3 regions of the Streptomyces sp. NPDC001732 genome follow, and region 3 is predicted to be linked to each of the others. Evidence: riboswitches for the same ligand, from Rfam matches in the RefSeq annotation. Region 3 holds a riboswitch; each other region holds the start of a gene.
The links. Region 3 has a riboswitch for cobalamin ahead of ACWCXX_RS11855 (cobalamin biosynthesis protein). Riboswitches for the same ligand answer to the same signal wherever they lie in the genome.
Positions count from the first base shown of each region.

Region 1: linked by a shared signal. The riboswitch ahead of ACWCXX_RS01550 (prenyltransferase/squalene oxidase repeat-containing protein) and the one ahead of ACWCXX_RS11855 (cobalamin biosynthesis protein) in region 3 are both predicted to bind cobalamin.
Region 2: linked by a shared signal. The riboswitch ahead of ACWCXX_RS15205 (ribonucleoside-diphosphate reductase subunit alpha) and the one ahead of ACWCXX_RS11855 (cobalamin biosynthesis protein) in region 3 are both predicted to bind cobalamin.

Region 1 is NZ_JBSFFY010000001.1:370,394-377,025, reverse strand. It holds gene ACWCXX_RS01560 (aldehyde dehydrogenase) at 1-588, opposite strand, end outside; gene ACWCXX_RS01555 (MBL fold metallo-hydrolase) at 808-1,848, shown strand; cobalamin riboswitch at 1,963-2,118, shown strand; gene ACWCXX_RS01550 (prenyltransferase/squalene oxidase repeat-containing protein) at 2,209-3,486, shown strand; gene ACWCXX_RS01545 (SCO2322 family protein) at 3,516-4,175, shown strand; gene ACWCXX_RS01540 (energy-coupling factor transporter transmembrane component T) at 4,172-5,320, shown strand; gene ACWCXX_RS01535 (ABC transporter ATP-binding protein) at 5,337-6,632, shown strand, end outside.
Region 2 is NZ_JBSFFY010000012.1:49,959-56,590, reverse strand. It holds gene ACWCXX_RS15205 (ribonucleoside-diphosphate reductase subunit alpha) at 1-1,694, opposite strand, end outside; cobalamin riboswitch at 1,835-1,961, opposite strand; gene mctP (monocarboxylate uptake permease MctP) at 2,127-3,761, opposite strand; gene ACWCXX_RS15195 (DUF3311 domain-containing protein) at 3,758-4,012, opposite strand; gene ACWCXX_RS15190 (GntR family transcriptional regulator) at 4,285-5,049, opposite strand; gene ACWCXX_RS15185 (extracellular solute-binding protein) at 5,329-6,606, shown strand.
Region 3 is NZ_JBSFFY010000008.1:181,328-187,959, reverse strand. It holds gene ACWCXX_RS11875 (alpha/beta hydrolase) at 1-1,088, opposite strand, end outside; gene ACWCXX_RS11870 (class II aldolase/adducin family protein) at 1,252-1,911, opposite strand; gene ACWCXX_RS11865 (anion permease) at 2,269-3,534, shown strand; gene ACWCXX_RS11860 (hypothetical protein) at 3,570-3,800, shown strand; cobalamin riboswitch at 3,965-4,093, shown strand; gene ACWCXX_RS11855 (cobalamin biosynthesis protein) at 4,238-5,281, shown strand; gene ACWCXX_RS11850 (cobyric acid synthase) at 5,278-6,632, shown strand, end outside.

The sequences.
Region 1 (6,632 bases), on a different contig from region 3:
CGCGGCGATCTCGGCCAACAGGTAGGCGTCCAGCGGGGATTCGGGCGAGACCTTGAGGACCGCGGAGCAGCCGGCCAGCAGCGCGGGCGCGAGCTTGGCGGCGGCGGTGAACTGCGGGACGTTCCACGGCACCACCGCCGCGACCACCCCCACCGGCTCCCGGCGCACCAGCAGCGGTCCGAGCACCCCGGTCCGCCGCTCCTCGTACGGGAAGGTGCGGGCGACGGCGATCGCCGCGTCCCACACCATCATCGCGGCGAGCGCCTGCACCATGACGCTCGACGTGTACGGGGTGCCGTTCTGCGCGCTGATGACCCGGGCGATCTCCTCGTACCGGACGGCGAACGCGTCCTTGATCCGGGTCACCACCGCGATCCGCTCGTCCAGGGTCATCCGCGGCCACGGCCCCTCGTCGAACGCCCGCCGGGCGGCGGCGACGGCCCGGTCCACGTCCGCCTCGCCGGCGTGCGGCACGCGCCCGATGACCTGCTCGGTGTGGGGCGACACGACCTCGATGACGTCCCGGCCCAGCGGATCGACCAACTCCCCGCCGATGAACAGTTTTCCGTGTTCGACAAGCTCGGTCATGGCTGCTGCCTCCCGCGAACCGGTACGATAGCTGACTACCCGTCAAAACTGATACCAGTTCCAGTTCCAGGAGTCCACGGACGCGCGCACGGACCCCGACCCGAAGCGAATGGTCGACCGGGGCTACCAATGGAACAGGTTCTCGTTACAGTGGGCTCGGTGCACCGCACAGCCGTACGTCCGGTACGCCGACCAGGCCGCGGAGAGACGGGGAAGCCCATGACTCAGGTGACCGACCACGGCGGGGGCGTGCACAGCGTCAAGGTGCCGATCCCGGACAACCCGCTGGGCCACACCCTCGTGCACGTCCTGGACACCGATCGCGGGCCGGTCCTGATCGACACCGGCTGGGACGACCCCGGGGCGTGGGACACGCTCACCGCGGGGCTGACCGCCGTGGGGACAGACGTCGGCGAGATCCACGGCGTGGTCGTCACCCACCACCATCCCGACCACCACGGCCTGTCCGGGCAGGTGCGCGAGGCCTCCGGCGCCTGGATCGCCATGCACCCGGCGGACACCGAGATCGTGCGCCGCACCCGCGAGTCGGAACCCGGCACCTGGCTGACGTATCTCGTGGGCAAGCTCACCGCGGTCGGGGCGCCCGAGACGCACCTCGCGCCGTTGCGGGCCGCCGCGGCCGAGAGGAGCGCGAGGAGCACCCTGCCCGGACTGCGGGCCGCGCTCCCGGACCGGGAGATCGTGCCCGGTGAGCTGCTGGACCTGGCCGGACGCCGGCTGCGGGCCGTCTGGACGCCCGGCCACACGCCGGGGCACGTCTGTCTGCATCTGGAGGAGGAGCATCCGGGGAACCTGCCGGGCCGGGGCCGGCTCTTCTCGGGGGATCACCTGCTGCCGGGGATCAGTCCGCACATCGGGCTGTACGAGGACCCGGACGACGCCACGGTCACCGATCCCCTCAGCGACTACTTCGCCTCGCTGGAGCGCGTCGGGCGGCTCGGGGTCGCGGAGGTGCTGCCCGCGCACCAGCACGCGTTCACCGACGCGGCGGGCCGGGTGCGGGAGCTCCTCGACCACCACGAGGAGCGGCTGGCCGGGCTGCTCGGGCTGCTGGCCGTCCCGCTGACCCCGTGGGAGCTGGCCGAGCGGATGGAGTGGAACCGGCCGTGGGCGCAGATCCCGTACGGCTCGCGGAACATCGCCGTCTCCGAGGCCGAGGCGCATCTGCGGCGACTGGTGAAGCTGGGGCGCGCGGAGGCGGTGGCGGGGAGCGAGCCGGTGAGGTACGTCGCGGTGTGAGGCGCGGCACGGGGGTGGTGCGAGGGGCCTCGTGGGGTGAGGGGCGGCACGGGAGTGGTGCGAGGGGCCTCGTGGTGTGAGCAACGGAGCACGGGACGGGCAGAAGGCCTTCTGGGGGCGCCCGGTAGAGTGAGCGGGTCGTCATCATGCCCGTTCAGGGGGAAGCCGGTGCGAATCCGGCACTGACCGCGCAACCGTGAGCCGTCGTCGCAGGCGGTGAGTCGGAATGCCCTGTCCGAGGTCGTGACCGGCTCGCGCCACCGGACCCCCGGTGGCCGGCACCGTCGAGGTATACGGGGCCGAGCCCGGTACCTGAGCGTGCCTGTGCCCGGTTCCGTACCAGGAGAGGCCCCGCACGCCATGACCGTACGCCGCAGCGTCGCAACGCTCGCCGCCACCGCAGCCGTGCTCTGTGCTGCCGCTGCCCCGGTCGCCGTCGCGGCACCGTCCCCCACTCCCCCGCCCTCCACCGCCCTGCCGTCCGGGCTGTACGGCACGAAGGACCCCACCTACGACGGGGTGTGGCGGCAGTCGCTGTCCTTCCTCGCGCAGAAGCTCGAAGGAGTCACCCCGGCCGCGAAGTCGGTGGACTGGCTGATCTCCCAGCAGTGCGCCAACGGCGCGTACGCCGCGTACCGGCCCGACGCCTCCCGGCCGTGCGACACGAAGACGGTGCTGGACACCAACGCCACCGCGGCCGCCGCCCAGGCGCTGGCCGAGGTGGGCGGCCACCCCGAGATCGTGAACAACGCGGTGCGCTGGCTGAAGTCCGTGCAGAACGAGGACGGCGGCTGGGGCTACGCCGTCGGTGCGCCCAGTGACGCCAACTCCACCTCCCTGGTGATCGGCGCCCTCGCCCGGCAGGGGCAGCGGATCGCCGACATCACGACGCCCGGCGGCAAGACCCCCTACGACCCGCTGCTCGCCCTCGCGATCCCGTGCGGCGGCGAGGACGGCGGCGCCTTCGCCTACCAGCCCGACAAGAAGGGGAAGCTCGTCGCGAACGCGGACGCCACCGCGGCCGCCGTGCTCGGCACGATGGGCAAGGCCCTGGCCGTGGGGAACAACGCCGCGGGCAAGACGCCCAGCACCTGCCGCCCCGGGGACGACCCCACCCCCGAGCAGGCCGCGCAGAACGGCGCCCACTACCTCAAGAACGCCCTCGCCGAGCACGGCCGACTGAACGCGCCGCCGATGCCGGGGGCCGCCGACACGACGCCGCAGCCGGACTTCGGCAACACCGCGGACGCGGTCGTCGCACTGTCCGCGTCCGGTCACCAGAACGAGGCGGACGGAGCCGTGGCCTGGCTGAAGAAGAACGCCCGGGACTGGGCCGAGCAGAACGGTCCCGCCGCCTACGCGCAGCTGATCCTGGCCGCGCACGCCACCGGCAACGACGCCCGGGACTTCGGCGGCGTCGACCTGGTCGCCCGGCTGAACGCGAACGGCCCCGCGCCCGCCTCCGTGGTGACGCCCGACCCGGCCGGCGACACCGGGTACGTGCCCACGGAGCAGGACCAGGTCCACAGCGGCGACGACGTGATCGGGGGCGTGTGGTGGTACGTCGGCATCGGCCTCGTCCTCTCGGCGGTCGCGTTCTTCCTGATCAGCGGACGCCGGAAGAACCAGCAGTCGTGAGGCGGGCGGGAAGGGCCGGCGCGCTGCTGATGGTGCTGGGCGCCGTCCTGGCCGTGCTCGGCGCGGGGACGGCCCATGCGACGGGCTACCGGTACTGGTCGTTCTGGGAGGGCTCCGGCACCGGCTGGACGTACGCCACCCAGGGCCCGTCCCTGGTCCGGCCGGACGACGGCACGGTGCAGGGCTTCCGGTTCGCGGTGAGCGAGGACTCCCAGGACGCCGCGAAGCCGCGCCGCGCCCCCGACTTCGCGAAGATCTGCGCGGGCACTCCGGCCCGGGACGGCACCAAGCGGATCGCGCTCGTCATCGACGCGGGCACGGCGGCGGACGCCCCGTCCGGACAGGCACCGCCCGCGCCGCGCACCGCGTGCGCGCGGGTCGCCCCCGACGCCAGCTCCGCCGAGGCGCTCGCCTCGGTGGCCGAGCCGCTGCGCTACAGCAGCGACGCGATGCTCTGCGGCATCTCGGGCTACCCGCGCTCGGGCTGCGGCGAGCAGGTCTCGGACGACGGCCGCGGGGCACCGTCCGTGTCCGCCTCCGGTGCCACGTCCCCGGCCGGTTCCGGCACCGCCTCCGACGCCACGGACGGCTCCGGTGGCGGCCCGTCCGCCGGAGTGTTCGTCGGCGCCGCCGCCGTGCTGCTCCTCGGTGTCGCCGCGGTCGTGCGGGCCCGCCGCCGGCACGGATGACCGCCCCCGACCAGGCGGGACTTCCGAAACACGCCCTGGCTCCCGCCGCGACCCGGAGCAACGCCGTGCCCGCCGGGGCCTGGTGGCTGTGGGCGCTCGGGCTGGCCACCGCCGCGTCCCGGACCACCAACCCGCTGCTGCTGGGGCTGCTGGTGGCGGTGGCCGGTTATGTGGTCGCGGCGCGCCGCACGGACGCGCCGTGGGCCCGCTCGTACGGGACGTTCATCAGGATCGGGCTGTTCGTCGTCGGTGTGCGGCTGGTCTTCTCCGTCTTCCTCGGCTCGCCGCTCCCGGGCACGCACACCGTGTTCACGCTCCCCGAGGTACCGCTGCCGGACTGGGCGAAGGGGGTCAGGATCGGCGGCCGGGTCACCGCCGAGCAACTGGTCTTCGCGCTGTACGAGGGGGCGAAGCTGGCCGCCCTGCTGATCTGCGTCGGCGCGGCGAACTCGCTCGCCAACCCGGCCCGGCTGCTGAAGTCGCTGCCGGGGGCGCTGTACGAGGCGGGGGTCGCCGTCGTCGTCGCGATGACGTTCGCCCCGAACATGGTCGCCGACGTGATGCGGCTGCGCACCGCCCGGCGGCTGCGGGGGCGCCCGACCGGCGGCGTCAAGGCGGTCCTCCAGATCGGACTGCCGGTCCTGGAGGGCGCGTTGGAGCGTTCGATCGCGGTGGCGGCGTCGATGGACGCGCGCGGATACGGGCGCACCGCCCAGGTCCCGCCCGCCGTCCGCCGCACCACGAACGTCCTCACCCTCGGCGGGCTGCTCGGGGTGTGCGCGGGCACGTACGGTCTGCTGGCCGCGCAGGGCGCGGTGTACGGGCTGCCGCTGCTGGCCCTCGGACTGGTCGCCGCGGCGGCCGGGCTGCGACTGGGCGGGGCCCGCTCGGTCCGTACCCGCTACCGGCCCGACCGGTGGGGCGTACGGGCCTGGCTGGTCGCGGGCTCGGGGATCGCGGTGGCGGTGGCGATGATCCGGGCGGGCAGTGTCGACGCGGCAGCGCTGCACCCCGGCGTCGTCCCGCTGACCGCGCCGGTGTTCCCGCTGTGGCCGGCCGCGGCGGTGCTGATCGGACTGCTGCCCGCGGTGGTGGCGCCGGTGCCGCCGCCGGTGGGCGCGCCGAAGCCCGAGGAGGGCCAGTGATCAGGGAGAAGGGCCAGTGATCAGGTTCGAGCAGGTCTCGGTGCGGTACGAGGGGGCGGAGCGCCCCACTCTGTCCGGGGTCGATCTGACCGTGCCCGAGGGCGAGTTGGTGCTGCTCGTCGGTCCGTCCGGGGTCGGCAAGTCGACCCTGCTGGGTGCCGTGTCCGGGCTGGTGCCGCACTTCACCGGCGGCACCCTGAGCGGCCGGGTCACGGTCGACGGGCGCGACACCCGTACCCACAAACCGCGTGAACTCGCCGATCTGGTCGGCACGGTGGGCCAGGACCCGCTCTCCCACTTCGTCACCGACACGGTCGAGGACGAGCTGGCGTACGGGATGGAGTCGTTGGGGCTGGCCCCCGACGTGATGCGGCGGCGCGTCGAGGAGACCCTGGACCTGCTGGGTCTGGCCGGGCTGCGCGACCGGCCGATCGCCACGCTGTCCGGCGGCCAGCAGCAGCGGGTCGCGATCGGTTCCGTCCTCACCCCGCACCCCAAGGTGCTGGTCCTCGACGAGCCGACGTCCGCGCTGGACCCGGCGGCGGCCGAGGAGGTCCTCGCGGTGCTGCAGCGGCTGGTGCACGACCTGGGCACCACGGTCCTGATGGCGGAGCACCGCCTGGAGCGGGTGGTGCAGTACGCGGACCGGGTCGTCCTGCTGCCGTCGCCGGGTGCCGCGCCGGTCATGGGCGCGCCCGCGGACGTCATGGCGCTCTCCCCGGTCCATCCGCCGGTCGTGGCGCTGGGCCGGCTCGCGGGGTGGGAGCCATTGCCGCTCTCGGTCCGTGACGCCCGGCGCCGGGCGGCCGACCTGCGCGAACGGCTCTCCTCCGCCCAGCCGCCCGCCCCGGCCCCGGTGGCCGCCCCCGCCACCCCGGCTCCCCCCGTCCCCGCCACCGCCACCGCGCGGCGCGGTGTCCTGGCCCGGCTGCTGGGCCGCGAGGCGCGGGCCGTGACCGGGGCGGAGCCCGTCTCCGGCGCCCCGGCGCGGGTCGAGCGGCTGGGCGTACGGCGCGGGCGCGTCGAGGCGCTGCGCCGGGTGACGCTCACCGTCGCCCCCGGCGAGACCGTCGCCCTGATGGGGCGCAACGGCGCGGGCAAGTCCACCCTGCTGGGCGCCCTCGTCGGCATGGTCGAGCCCACCACCGGCACCGTCCTGGTCGGCGGCCGGGCCCCGCACCGGACCCAGCCGCGCGAGATGGTGCGCCGGGTCGGTCTCGTACCGCAGGAGCCGCGCGATCTGCTGTACGCGGACACGGTCGGCGCCGAGTGCGCGGCGGCCGACACCGACGCGGGCGCCGCCCCCGGCAGT
Region 2 (6,632 bases), on a different contig from region 3:
CGCTCTGCGAGGTCGCAGGACGCCTCGTACGCGGCGAGCATGATCCGCTCGGAGATCTTCGTGGAGAGCGCGCGGGCCGCGGGGGAGTCGAACGGCAGCCGCAGCTGGAAGAAGACGTCCTGGAGCCCCATGGCGCCCAGGCCCACCGGACGCCACTTGGCGTTGGAGCGGCCCGCCTGCTCGGTCGGGTAGAAGTTGATGTCGACGACCCGGTCCAGGAAGGTCACCGCGGTGCGGACGGTGGCGTCCAGCCGCTCCCAGTCGAGGTCGCCGTCGACGACGAACGCGCCGAGGTTGACCGAGCCCAGGTTGCAGACGGCCGTCTCGCCGTCGTCGGTGACCTCCAGGATCTCCGTGCACAGGTTCGACGAGTGGACGACACGGCCCGGCTCGGCGGTCTGGTTCGCGGTCCGGTTGGCGGCGTCCTTGAACGTCATCCAGCCCTGGCCGGTCTGGGCGAGGGTGCGCATCATCCGGCCGTACAGCTCACGGGCGGGCATCGACTTGCGGGCCAGCCCCTTCGCCTCGGCGGCCCGGTACGCGGCGTCGAACTCCTCGCCCCACAGGTCCACCAGCTCGGGCACGTCGGCGGGCGAGAACAGCGACCAGTGGCTGTCCGCCTCGACCCGGCGCATGAACTCGTCCGGGATCCAGTGCGCCAGGTTGAGGTTGTGCGTGCGCCGCTGGTCCTCGCCCGTGTTGTCCCGCAGCTCCAGGAACTCCTCGACGTCCGCGTGCCAGGTCTCCAGGTAGACGGCGGCGGCGCCCTTGCGGCGACCGCCCTGGTTGACCGCGGCGACGGAGGCGTCGAGCGTCTTCAGGAACGGCACGATGCCGTTGGAGTGCCCGTTGGTGCCGCGGATCAGCGAACCCCGGGAACGGATGCGGGAGTACGGCAGGCCGATGCCGCCGGCGTGCTTCGAGAGCCGGGCCACCTGGTGGTAGCGGTCGTAGATCGAGTCCAGCTCGTCGAGCGGGGAGTCCAGCAGGTAGCAGGAGGACATCTGCGGGTGCCGGGTGCCGGAGTTGAAGAGGGTGGGCGAGGAGGGCAGGTAGTCGAGCCGGCTCATCAGCCCGTACAGCGCCGCGACCTCGTCCACGGCGCGCGGGGAGTCGTCCTCGGCGAGCCCGGACGCGACCCGGAGCATGAAGTGCTGCGGGGTCTCGACGACCTGGCGGGTGTGCGGGTGGCGCAGCAGATAGCGGCTGTGCAGGGTCCGCAGCCCGAAGTAGCCGAAGCGGTCGTCGGCGCCGTCGGCGAGCGCACGCTCCACCAGCGCGTCGAGGGCGGCCGCGTTGCGGGCGACGAAGCCCGCCGTGCGGTCCGCGATCAGGCCCTCGCGGTGTCCGACGGCGACCGAGGCGGAGAAGGAGACGGCGCCCTGTCCGGCGGCCTCGTCCGCGATGGCGCGGGTCAGCAGCCGGGCGGCGAGCCGGGAGTAGGCGGGGTCCTCGGAGATCAGCCCGGCGGCGGCCTCCGTGGCCAGCGAGCGCAGCTCGGCCTCGTCCGCCCGTGCGCTGCGGCCGCGCAGCGCGGCGGCGGCGACGCGCCCGGGGTCGGTGTCGGGCAGATCGGCGGTGAGGTCGGTCAGGGTCCGCAGCAGCGCGGCCCCCGGTCCGTCGTGTGCGGCTGCCCCGGAATCGGCGGCCGTGGACGCGGCGACTGAAGCCGGATCGGCTGGCGCGATGGTCACGTGGTGCTCTCCCTCGCTCGGCTCGGGGCCGGCGGGGGAACGGGGCAGCCGGACGGGCGCGCACCCGGGACGGGGCGGCACTCCGTACGGCGTCCGCCGGCCCAACCGCGAGGCCCGGACGTCTGGCATCCGGTTCGGTCGAGCCGGATGCGCTGTCGGCAGGTCCTCGGACTTGTTCGGGGTACGCGAATGCGCACCGATCACACCGTTGCGGGACAGTTCCGGATTCGCACCGGATTCCCCTGCGGCGACAGCGAGGATGAGCATACATGTGGGGGCCACCCGATGAGGCAGCCCCCAGATGTTGTGTCGGCCGACTCATGTCTGGCCAAGCAGGAAGTGCCCGTGGGCCTTCCGGGAACGGCGGACGGCCCGCCCCGCTCCCTTGCGGCAGGGGCGGGGACGGGCCGTCCCGGGGGGCCGGAGCGACCGTCAGTGGCCGCCGGGCGCCCCCACCGTGGCCGGCGGAAGCTCCACCTGGACGCCCGGGTCGCCCGCGTCGGCCGTGTAGTCGGACGGCGAGGTCTCGTCGACCCCGGCGGGTGCCTTCAGCGCGTTCAGGACGAAGGTGAGCACCACCACGACCACCACGTTCAGCACGAACGCGGTGAGACCGATGTAGCCGATCTCGCCGAGGCCGGGGATCTCCTTGGACGAGCCGCCGAAGTGCTTCTGCGTCGGCGAGGCGACCCCGTACGCGGCCACCGTCCCGTACACCATGCCGACCGCCCAGCCCGCGAGCAGCGCCCAGCGGTGGAACCAGCGGGTGAACAGGCCGCCGACCAGGGCCGGCATCGTCTGGAGGATCCAGATCCCGCCGAGCAGCTGGAAGTTGATCGCGACCGTCTTGTCCATCGTGAGGACGAAGACGAGCGCGCCGACCTTGACGAGCAGCGAGACCAGCTTGGAGACCTTGGTCTCCTGCTCCGGGCTCGCGTCCGGCTTCAGGAAGTCCTTGTAGATGTTGCGGGTGAAGAGGTTGGCCGCGGCGATCGACATGATCGCGGCGGGCACCAGCGCACCGATGCCGATCGCGGCGAACGCGACGCCCGCGAACCAGGCCGGGAACATGTTCTCGAACAGCTGCGGAATGGCCAGCTGCCCGTTGTCCACCTTGATCCCGGCGGCGATCGCCATGAAGCCGAGCAGCGCCAGCAGGCCCAGCATCAGCGAGTACAGCGGCAGGATCGTGGTGTTGCGCCGGATCACGTCACGGCTGCGGCTGGAGAGCGTCGCCGTGATCGAGTGCGGATACATGAAGAGCGCCAGGGCCGAGCCCAGTGCCAGGGTGGCGTATCCCCAGTGGCCCGCCTCGCCCGGTGCGAGCGCGCCGCGCGGTTTGCCGGTGGCCGGGTTGGTCTGCGAGAACGCCTCGCCCGCCTTGGCGAAGATGTCGTCGAAGCCGCCCAGCTTGATCGGGATGTAGATGATCGCCACCGCGATGACCAGGTAGATCAGCCCGTCCTTGACGAACGCGATCAGCGCGGGCGCCCGCAGCCCGGAGGAGTAGGTGTACGCGGCGAGCACCGCGAACGCGATCAGCAGCGGCAGGTCCTTGACGAACCAGTGGGTGTTCTCGCCGCCGCCGACGCCCATCACGTCCAGCACCGCCTGGATGCCGACGAGTTGGAGCGCGATGTACGGCATCGTGGCGAGGATGCCGGTGAGGGCGACCGCCAGCGAAAGGCCCTTCGAGCCGAACCGGCCGCGCACGAAGTCCGAGGTGGTGACGTACCCGTGCTTGTGCGAGACCGACCACAGCCGGGGCAGGAAGGTGAAGATCAGCGGGTACACGAGGATCGTGTACGGCACGGCGAAGAAGCCGGCCGCGCCCGCCGCGTAGATCGCCGCGGGAACGGCGACGAAGGTGTACGCGGTGTACAGGTCGCCGCCGAGCAGGAACCAGGTGACCCAGGTGCCGAACGACCGTCCGCCCAGGCCCCATTCGTCGAGACTGGCCTCGTTCTCCGCCTTGCGCCAGCGGGCCGCCATGAACCCCATGACCGTGACCGCGACGAAGAAGAAGATGAAGACGCCGAGCGCGACGCCGTTCACGCCGTCCTTCATGAGGAGGCACCTCCCTTGCGGGAGCGCTGGTCACGCTGCCACAGCTTGTACGCGACCATCGTGAGCGCGGTGGAGATCAGCACCCAGAGCATCTGGTACCAGTAGAAGAACGGAATGCCGATGAAGGCGGGGTCCACCTTCGCGTAGGAACTCACCCAGAGCATCGCCACGAACGGGGCAATGAGACAGAGGGCGATGACCACGCGCACGGGTGTGACGATGGGTGGTTTCTCTTCGGGTTCTGCTGGCATGAGGCGGTTTCGTCCCCTCGCTGGTTACCTCGTGATGGGCAGGAAATGTAAGCGAGCCTCCGGTCAGCGTCACCCCTGTCCGCATTGCGGTCCGGCAACGGTGCGTCGAGTGGGCGTATACGCACGATGAACGGTCATGGGCGCAGTGCTGGTCCGTACCAGGGGGCGGGGGAGCGGCATGCGAAGACCCCCGTGGAGCGGTGCTCCGCGGGGGTCTTGGAAGGTGGGGGCGGCGGGGTGATGGCCGGAATTGGCCGCCGCCCCGTCCGTGTTCAGTCGGTGGGCCGCTTCAGACGCGCCACGAACTTGTACCGGTCGCCCCGGTAGACCGAGCGCACCCACTCCACCGGCTCGCCCCGCCCGTCGAGCGAGTGCCGGGACAGCATCAGCATCGGCAGGCCCACGTCCGTACCGAGCAGACCGGCCTCGCGCGGGGTGGCCAGCGAGGTCTCGATGGTCTCCTCGGCCTCCGCCAGCCGCACGTCGTACACCTCCGCCAGCGCGGTGTAGAGCGAGGTGTACTTCACCAGTGAACGGCGCAGCGCGGGAAAGCGTTTGGCCGAAAGGTGTGTGGTCTCGATCGCCATCGGCTCCCCGCTGGCGAGCCGCAGCCGCTCGATCCGCAGCACCCGGCCCCCGGTGGTGATGTCGAGCAGTCCGGCGAGCGTGTCGTCGGCCGTGACGTAGCCGATGTCCAGCAGCTGGGAGGTCGGTTCCAGTCCCTGGGCGCGCATGTCCTCGGTGTACGAGGTCAGTTGCAGGGCCTGCGAGACCTTCGGCTTGGCCACGAAGGTGCCCTTGCCCTGGATGCGCTCCAGCCGGCCCTCGACGACCAGCTCCTGGAGCGCCTGGCGCACGGTGGTGCGCGAGGTGTCGAACTCGGCGGCCAGGGTCCGCTCCGGCGGCACGGGGGTGCCCGGCGGCATGGTGTCCGTCATGTCGAGGAGATGTCGCTTCAGCCGGTAGTACTTCGGGACGCGCGCCGTCCGTGTGGCCGCGCCCGTCTCGTTCTCCGCACTTCCCCCGTCGGCACCCATGGTCCGCCTTTCCGACTGCTGCGTTGCTGCCGTCACCGGCTCCTCCGTCTGTCGCGGCTCACATGGTGGCACGGCCCGCTCACGGCTCGTCGCCCTCCCTTAGGTGTCGGTCCTATAACGGACGCGAGTGCACTTCTTATACACCCTTGACACCCCTAAAGGTCTAGGCCAAGCTCCCGGTACTGGTCTAAACCATTAAAGACCAGGTCCAGCCCCAGCAGTACTCGTCGAATGTCTTCGCGGTGGGCGGGGTTGCAGCATCCCTGAGGAGGGTTTGGCGTGAAGCGCAAGCTCATCGCGGCGATCGGCGTCGCGGGCATGATGATCGGCCTCGCGGCCTGCGGGTCCGACGACGACGGCGGCAAGAAGACGGGTGCCGGCAGTTACGAGGGCCAGACCCTCACCGTCTGGACCATGTCCGGCTCCAACCCGCCCGGGTGGACCAAGGCGGTCACCGATGAGTTCGAGAAGAAGACCAAGGCCAAGCTGAAGATCGAAGTCCAGGACTGGAACGGCATTCAGCAGAAGATCACCACGGCCCTCTCGGAGACCAACCCGCCGGACGTCCTGGAGATCGGCAACACCCAGACCCCCGCGTACGCCAAGACCGGCGGTCTCGCCGAGCTGGGCGACCTGAAGAAGGAGATCGGCTCCGGCTGGGCCGACTCGGTCAACGCCCCCTCCGTCTTCGACGGCAAGCAGTACGCCCTGCCGTGGTACGTCGGCAACCGCGTCGTCATGTACAACAAGAAGGTCTTCAAGGACGCCGGCATCACCGAGACGCCGAAGACCCGCGCCGACCTCTTCGAGGCCTTCGAGGCCATCGAGAAGAAGGGCGACGCCGAGCCGATCTACCTGCCCGGCCAGAACTGGTACTTCTTCGACGGCCTGCTCGTCGGCAAGGGCGTCGAGCCGGTCAAGAAGGAGGGCGACAAGTACGTCTCCAACCTGGCCGACCCCAAGGTCGCCGAGGCCATGGACGTCTACAAGCAGTACCAGGCCTTCTCCAAGGCCCCCAAGGACAAGGACGAGGCCACCCCGCAGCAGGCCGAGGTCTTCGCCAAGGGCAAGACCGGCGCCATCATCGCCATGGGCTACGAGGCCGGCACGGCCATCAAGGCCAACCCGGCGATCAAGGACGACATCGGCTTCTTCACCATCCCCGGCGAGACCGCCGACAAGCCCGAGGGCGTCTTCCTCGGCGGTTCGAACCTCGCCGTGGCCGCGGGCAGCAAGAAGCAGGACCTCGCCAAGGAGTTCCTGAAGATCGCGCTCTCCGAGGCGAACGACGGCGCGCTGGTCAAGGAGGTCGGCTGGACGCCGAAGTCCGACGCCACGCAGAAGTTCGCAGCCGACCAGCCCGCCGCCGTGGCCGCCGCCCCGGCCGCCGCCAAGTCCGGTGGCACCACGCCGCTGATCCCGGAGTGGGCGCCGGTCGAGAACCCGCCGAACCCGATCAAGACCTACATGACGCTGGTTCTGCAGGGCAAGTCGCCCGCCGAGGCCGCCAAGCAGGTCGAGGGCGAGCTCAACAAGCGCCTCAGCCAGCAGCAGTAGGCGCAAGTCCGCGTCCGCGCCGGGGC
Region 3 (6,632 bases):
TAACGGTCCGGGTCGGCGTTCCACATCGCCGCGTGCGGGGCCTGCTCCACGGTGTGCAGGGCGATCAGGTCCGGGCGGCGGGCGGCGAGGTCGCGGGACGGCTGCCAGGGGGCCAGCCGGTCGTCCGGTCCGTGGAAGATCACGGTCGGGGCGCGCAGGGACGGGGCGAGGGCGCCGTCGAGGAGCCGGGCGCCGTGCAGTCCGGTCTGGCCCTGGGCGGCGCGGACGGCGAGCGGCAGCAGCGCGGCGGGGACCCCGCGGGCGGCGGCGAGGGAGCGCAGCGTGGTGGCCCAGTCCAGGACCGGGGAGTCGAGGACGAGTCCGCAGATCCGGTCGCGGAGCGCGGAGTTGACGGCCGCGTGCAGCGCCATGGAGGCGCCGGTGGACCAGCCGTGCAGGACGACCTTCTCGGCTCCGTACCGCACGGCGAAGCGGATCGCGGCGTCCAGGTCGCGCCACTCGGATTCGCCGAGATGGGCGAGGCCGTCGGGGGAACGGGGGGCTCCGGTGTCGCCGCGGTAGGCCAGGTCGAGGACGGGCAGACGCAGGTCGTGCAGGAATCCCATGAGGTTCATGGGGTGTTCCCTGGTGGTGCCGAGGCCGTGCACGGTGATGACCCAGGTGTCGCGGGGGCCCGGCAGGAACCAGGCGGGCAGGGCGCCGAGTTCGCCGGGGATCTCGACCTCCTCGTGGCCGAGGCCGAGGGCGGACCGGGGGTCGCCGCTGTGCAGTTGCGGGGTGATGCGGACCTTGTCGCCGGGTTCCAGGCTGCCCCGGCTGACGCGTTCCAGTCTGCGGACGACGGTGTCGGGGGCGTGGGGGGCGTTCTCGATCACCGGGCCGACGACGGCGTGGACGTCCTTGCTCATCAGGCCGTACGTGCCGGGGCGCAGCGCGGCGAAGGAGCGGGTCAGGGTGACCTGTCCGGCCGCCGTGGCGTGCACGGTGAGTCTGCGGTCGGCGGGCAGCGGCCGTCCGGACGGTGCCCTGAGGGCGGCGTCGCTGGCGTACCGGCCGGCCGCGACCGCTGCCGCACCGATGCCGAGGATGGTGGTGACGGCTGCTGCCGTAACTGTTGCCGGGCGCACCGCTTCAGTGTCGTGGGGCGCGCGGCGCCGTGCCAGCGGACGGGGCCGTCCGGGTCCGAGCGGGGCAGGTCCGGGCCTTCCGGGTCCGGGCGGGACGGACCCGGAAGGAATGGGTCCGGGCAGGGCGGGGCGGGCCCGGACGGGGCGGGCCGGGCGTGGTGGGTCAGGCCGGTTGTCCGTATCCCTTGAACGCCTCCTGGACGTCGCTCAGCTGGGCCGGGGAGAGCAGGTTCGGGGTGCGGCCGGGGACGGAGCTCGCGGCGAGCCAGAGCCGGCAGAGCCATTCCAGCTGGGCGGTGCGGTCGTACGCCTCGTCCAGGGTGGCCCCGTAGGTGACCGTGCCGTGGTTCTGGAGCAGGCAGCCCGTGCGGTCCCGCAGCGCGGTGAGCATGTTCGCGGCGAGTTCGTCGGTGCCGTAGCGGGCGTAGGCCGCGACCCGGACGGTCCCGCCGAGCATGGCGGCGGCGTAGTGGACCGGCGGGACCTCGGGGACCAGGGTGGAGACGGCCGTGGCGTGCACCGCGTGGGTGTGCACGACGGCGGACGCGTCGGTGTTCCGGTAGACCGCGAGGTGGAACGGGAGTTCGCTGGTCGGGGCCAGTTCGCCCAGGACGCGGTTGCCCGCCAGGTCGACACCGACGGCGTCCCGGGGGCCGAGCCGGTCGTACGGCACCCCGCTCGGTGTGACCAGGACCGTGTCGCCGACCCGGGCCGACACGTTTCCCGAGGTCCCGACGACGAGGCCCTCGGCCGCCGTCCTGCGGGCGGTGGCGACGACACCGTCCCAGGCCCGCCCGATCGCGTCCCGCTGCTGCTCGCTCATGCGCCGATCCTGTCAGCCCGGAGGGCGGAGGAACATGCGATCGGCCGGGACGGACGCGGCGGGGCCGGTCGATGGCCGGTTCCTTGTCCCCTGGGGCGGCGGGGCGCGGCCCGGGGACGGCCTCGTCGGAGCGACGGATTCCGGGCATGCGGGGAGCCGGTCCGCCGAGGGCCCGCGCGCACCGCCCCGCCGACCGCGAGGGCCTCCTCGCCGAAGCCGGAGGACCCCCTCGCCGGAGACAAACGGAATGATGCCGCTCCGCTTGGCAACACCACAGCGCCCTGTCCAGTTCACCTTCCGTTCACCCAGGTTGCCTACGGTCCACCTACCAATGACGTCGAACGATTGCCTGGGTAAATGGAACACATCACGCTGCTCCTCGCGATTGTGATCGTGACAGCTCTAGTGTTCGATTTCACGAACGGTTTCCACGACACCGCGAACGCGATGGCGACGACCATCTCGACCGGTGCTCTCAGACCGAAGACAGCGGTGGCCATGTCCGCCGTTCTCAACCTCGTCGGCGCGTTCCTGTCGGTGGAGGTCGCCAAGACGATCTCCGGCGGGATCATCAACGAGGACGGGCTGCGAACAGAAGTGATCTTCGCGGCACTCGTCGGCGCCATCCTGTGGAATCTGCTGACCTGGCTGGTCGGACTGCCGTCCAGCTCCTCGCACGCCCTGTTCGGCGGTCTGATCGGCGCGGCCGTCATGTCGGCCGGCTGGTCCTCCGTCAACGGCGGCACCGTCGTCACCAAGGTGCTGCTCCCCGCGGTCGCCGCCCCGATCGTCGCCGGGCTGGCCGCGCTGCTGGCCACCAGGCTGACGTACCGGATCGGCGGGAAGATCCGCAACGACGCCCAGGAGAAGGCCACCGCCAAGGGCTACCGCGCCGGTCAGATCGCCTCGGCCGGACTGGTCTCCCTCGCCCACGGCACCAACGACGCGCAGAAGACCATGGGCATCATCACCCTGGCCCTGGTCACCGGCGGCGTCCTGAACCCCGGCTCCAACCCGCCGGTCTGGGTGATCGTGTCCGCCGGCATGGCCATCGCCCTCGGCACCTACCTGGGCGGCTGGCGCATCATCCGCACCATGGGCAGCGGCCTCACCGACCTCAAGCCGCCGCAGGGCTTCGCCGCCCAGACCAGTGCGGCCACGGTCATCCTGGCCTCCTCGCACCTCGGCTTCTCCCTCTCCACCACCCAGTCCTGCTCCGGCGCCGTGATGGGCGCGGGCCTCGGCCGGCAGGGCGGTGTGGTCCGCTGGTCCACCGCCACCCGGATGTTCGTCGCCTGGGGCCTGACCCTCCCGGCCGCCGGTCTGGTCGGCGCGGGCGCGGAGCTCCTCACCAAGCAGGGCACCTGGGGTGTCGTGGTCGTCGCGGCGCTGCTGGTCGTGGGTTCCGGCTCGATCTGGCTGATCTCGCGCCGCAAGCCGGTCGGCCACGGCGACGTCGCCCCGTCGGACGCCGAGGTCGAGCCCGCGGGCGTGGTCACCACGGCCATCGCCGCCGTCAGCCCGCCGCCCACCCTGGCCCAGGCACCGGCCCAGAACCTCATGACCACCATTCCGGCCCCGGCCGGATCCACCCAGGACCCGGCGCGACCCGCCACCGTCTGAGCGGGCCCTCCAGGCCGGCCGTCTAAGGATTCAGCATGAAAATCGACTGGGCAGCCCTCGGTTCCGTGTTCGGCGTCTCCCTCGTGGTCACCGTCGCTCTGGTGGGCCTCTTCACCCTCGGCATCGTCGGCCTCTCCAAGCAGGCCGAACCGGCGGCCCAGGGCGGCTCCGGCGGCTCGCTGCTGCTGGCCCGCGCCGGGGCGTACGCCTGCTTCGCGCTGTGCGCGGCGGCGGTCGCGTACGGGATCTTCCTGATCGTCGCCTGAACCCGCACACCACGACGGGCCGGACACCTGCGAGGTGTCCGGCCCGTCGTGGTGTGCCCGGGGCGATGTGGGTCTCAGCACACTGCACCGCCGCAGGTCAACGGCAGGTTGACGGGCGTTCGGGGGGCGTGGTGGACTGCCGGAGCCAATCACGGCGACAGCAGAGGAAGCCGGTGCGAATCCGGCGCGGTCCCGCCACTGTCACCGGGGAGCGGTCCCCCACACCGGAAGTCACGGCGCGCGCGAGCGGGCTGGAAGGCCGGGGGAACCGCGGATCCGGGAGCCAGGAGACTCTCGTCGCCGGTCACGTCGAACCAGGGCGCGGACCCTGAGTGAGGACATATCGCCATGCCTGGCTGCCGTGCGTCCGTTGTCGTGGCGCTCTCGCCGAGAGCCGCCCGTACCGCGATCCTTCGAGGCACGACGGCCGGTTGAGCGTGCGAGCCGACCGCGTCTTCGCGTACGGCGCCGCCGCCGGTCTGCTCGGCGACCTGCTGCTCGGTGACCCCCGCAGGGGGCATCCGGTGGCCGTGTTCGGGCGGGCCGCGGCGGGTGTCGAGCGCCGTCTGTGGCACGACCACCGCGGGTGGGGCGCGCTGCACACCCTCGTCTGCGCCGGGGGCGCCGCGGGTGGTGCCGCGCTGGTCGCCCGCGCCCTGCGCGACCGCCCCGCCGCATCCGTCGTACTGACCGCCGCCACCACCTGGTCCGTCGTCGGCGGCACCTCCCTGGGACGCGAGGCGCGGGCCATCGGCGACGCCCTGGCGGCCGGTGACATCGAGCGGGCCCGCGAGCGGCTGCCGCATCTGTGCGGGCGCGACCCGCAGTCCCTCGACGGGCCGCAGATCGCCCGCGCCGTGGTGGAGTCCGTGGCCGAGAACACCTCGGACGCCGTGGTCGGCGCCCTGGTGTGGGGTGCGCTGGGCGGGGTGCCCGGACTGGCCGGTTTCCGGGCCGTCAACACCCTGGACGCCATGGTCGGCCACAAGTCGCCCCGGTACCGGCGCTACGGCTGGGCCTCGGCCCGTCTCGACGACCTCGCGGGCTGGCCCGGCGCCCGGCTCACCGCCCTGCTCGCCGTGGCCGCGGGAGGCCGGCCGGGCGCGGCGGCACGGGCCTGGCGGTCCGATGCCGACCGGCACCCGAGCCCCAACGCGGGCCCTGTGGAGGCCGCGTTCGCGGGCGCGCTCGGCGTACGGCTCGGCGGAACCCTCGCGTACGGCGGCCGGGTCGAGCACCGTCCCGTGCTCAACGGGGAGGCCGGGCGGGCGGTGGAGACCGCGGACATCGAGCGCGCGGTACGGCTGTCGCGCCGGGTGGGCGCGCTGGCCCTGGGCCTGTGCGTGGCGGGCCGGCTGGGCGTGTCGTTCGCCGCCCGGCGGATCGCGGGGCGGCGAACGGCCGGGACGGACACGGCAGGACCCCGCACGCCGGAGCCTCGCACCCCAGGACCTCGTACCCCAGGACGGAGAAACCCATGAGCGGCGGACTGCTGATCGCCGGAACCACCTCCGACGCGGGCAAGAGCGTCGTCACCGCGGGCATCTGCCGCTGGCTCGTGCGCCGGGGCGTGAAGGTGGCGCCCTTCAAGGCGCAGAACATGTCGCTGAACTCGTTCGTCACCCGCGAGGGCGCCGAGATCGGGCGCGCCCAGGCCATGCAGTCCCAGGCCGCCCGGGTGGAGCCGACCGCGCTGATGAACCCGGTCCTGCTCAAGCCGGGCAGCGACCGCTCCAGCCAGGTCGTCCTGATGGGGAAGCCGGTCGGCGAGATGAGCGCCCGCGGCTACCACGGTGGCCGGCAGCAGGCGCTGCTCTCCACGGTCGTGGACTGCCTGGAGCAGCTCCGGGGCACGTACGACGCGGTGATCTGCGAAGGGGCGGGCAGCCCGGCCGAGATCAATCTGCGGCGCACCGACATCGTGAACATGGGCGTCGCGCGGGCGGCGGGCTTCCCCGTGGTGGTGGTCGGCGACATCGACCGCGGCGGTGTCTTCGCCTCGTTCTTCGGCACGACGGCGCTGCTGGCCCCCGAGGACCAGTCGCTGATCGCGGGTTACCTGGTGAACAAGTTCCGCGGCGACGTGTCGCTGCTGGAGCCGGGCCTGGAGATGCTGCGGGACATCACCGGGCGGCGGACGTACGGGGTGCTGCCCTTCGCCCACGGCCTCGGCATCGACGAGGAGGACGGCCTGCGGGTCTCGCTGCGCGGCGCCGTGCGCGAGTCGGTCGTCGCCCCGCCGCACGGCGAGGACGTGCTGCGCGTCGCGGTGTGCGCGGTGCCCCTGATGTCGAACTTCACCGACGTGGACGCGCTGGCCGCCGAACCCGGCGTCGTCGTCCGGTTCGTGGACCGGGCCGAGGAGCTGTCCGACGCCGACCTCGTCGTGGTGCCGGGAACCCGCGGCACCGTGAAGGCGCTGGCCTGGCTGCGCGAACGCGGCCTCGCCGACGCGCTGGTGCGGCGCGCGGCCGAAGGGCTGCCGGTGCTCGGCATCTGCGGCGGCTTCCAGGTTCTCGGCGAGCGCATCGAGGACGAGGTGGAGTCCCGGGCGGGACGGGTCGAGGGCCTGGGACTGCTGCCCGTGCGCGTCCGCTTCGACCGCGAGAAGACCCTCGCCCGCCCCGTCGGCGAGGCGCTCGGCGCACCCGTCGAGGGGTACGAGATCCACCACGGCGTCGCGGACGTGCGCGGCGGGGAGGCGTTCCTGGACGGGTGCCGGGTCGGCGCCGTGTGGGGCACGCACTGGCACGGCTCGCTGGAGAGCGACGCGTTCCGCCGCCGTTTCCTGGCCGAGGTCGCGCGGGCCGCGGGCCGGCGTTTCGTCCCCGC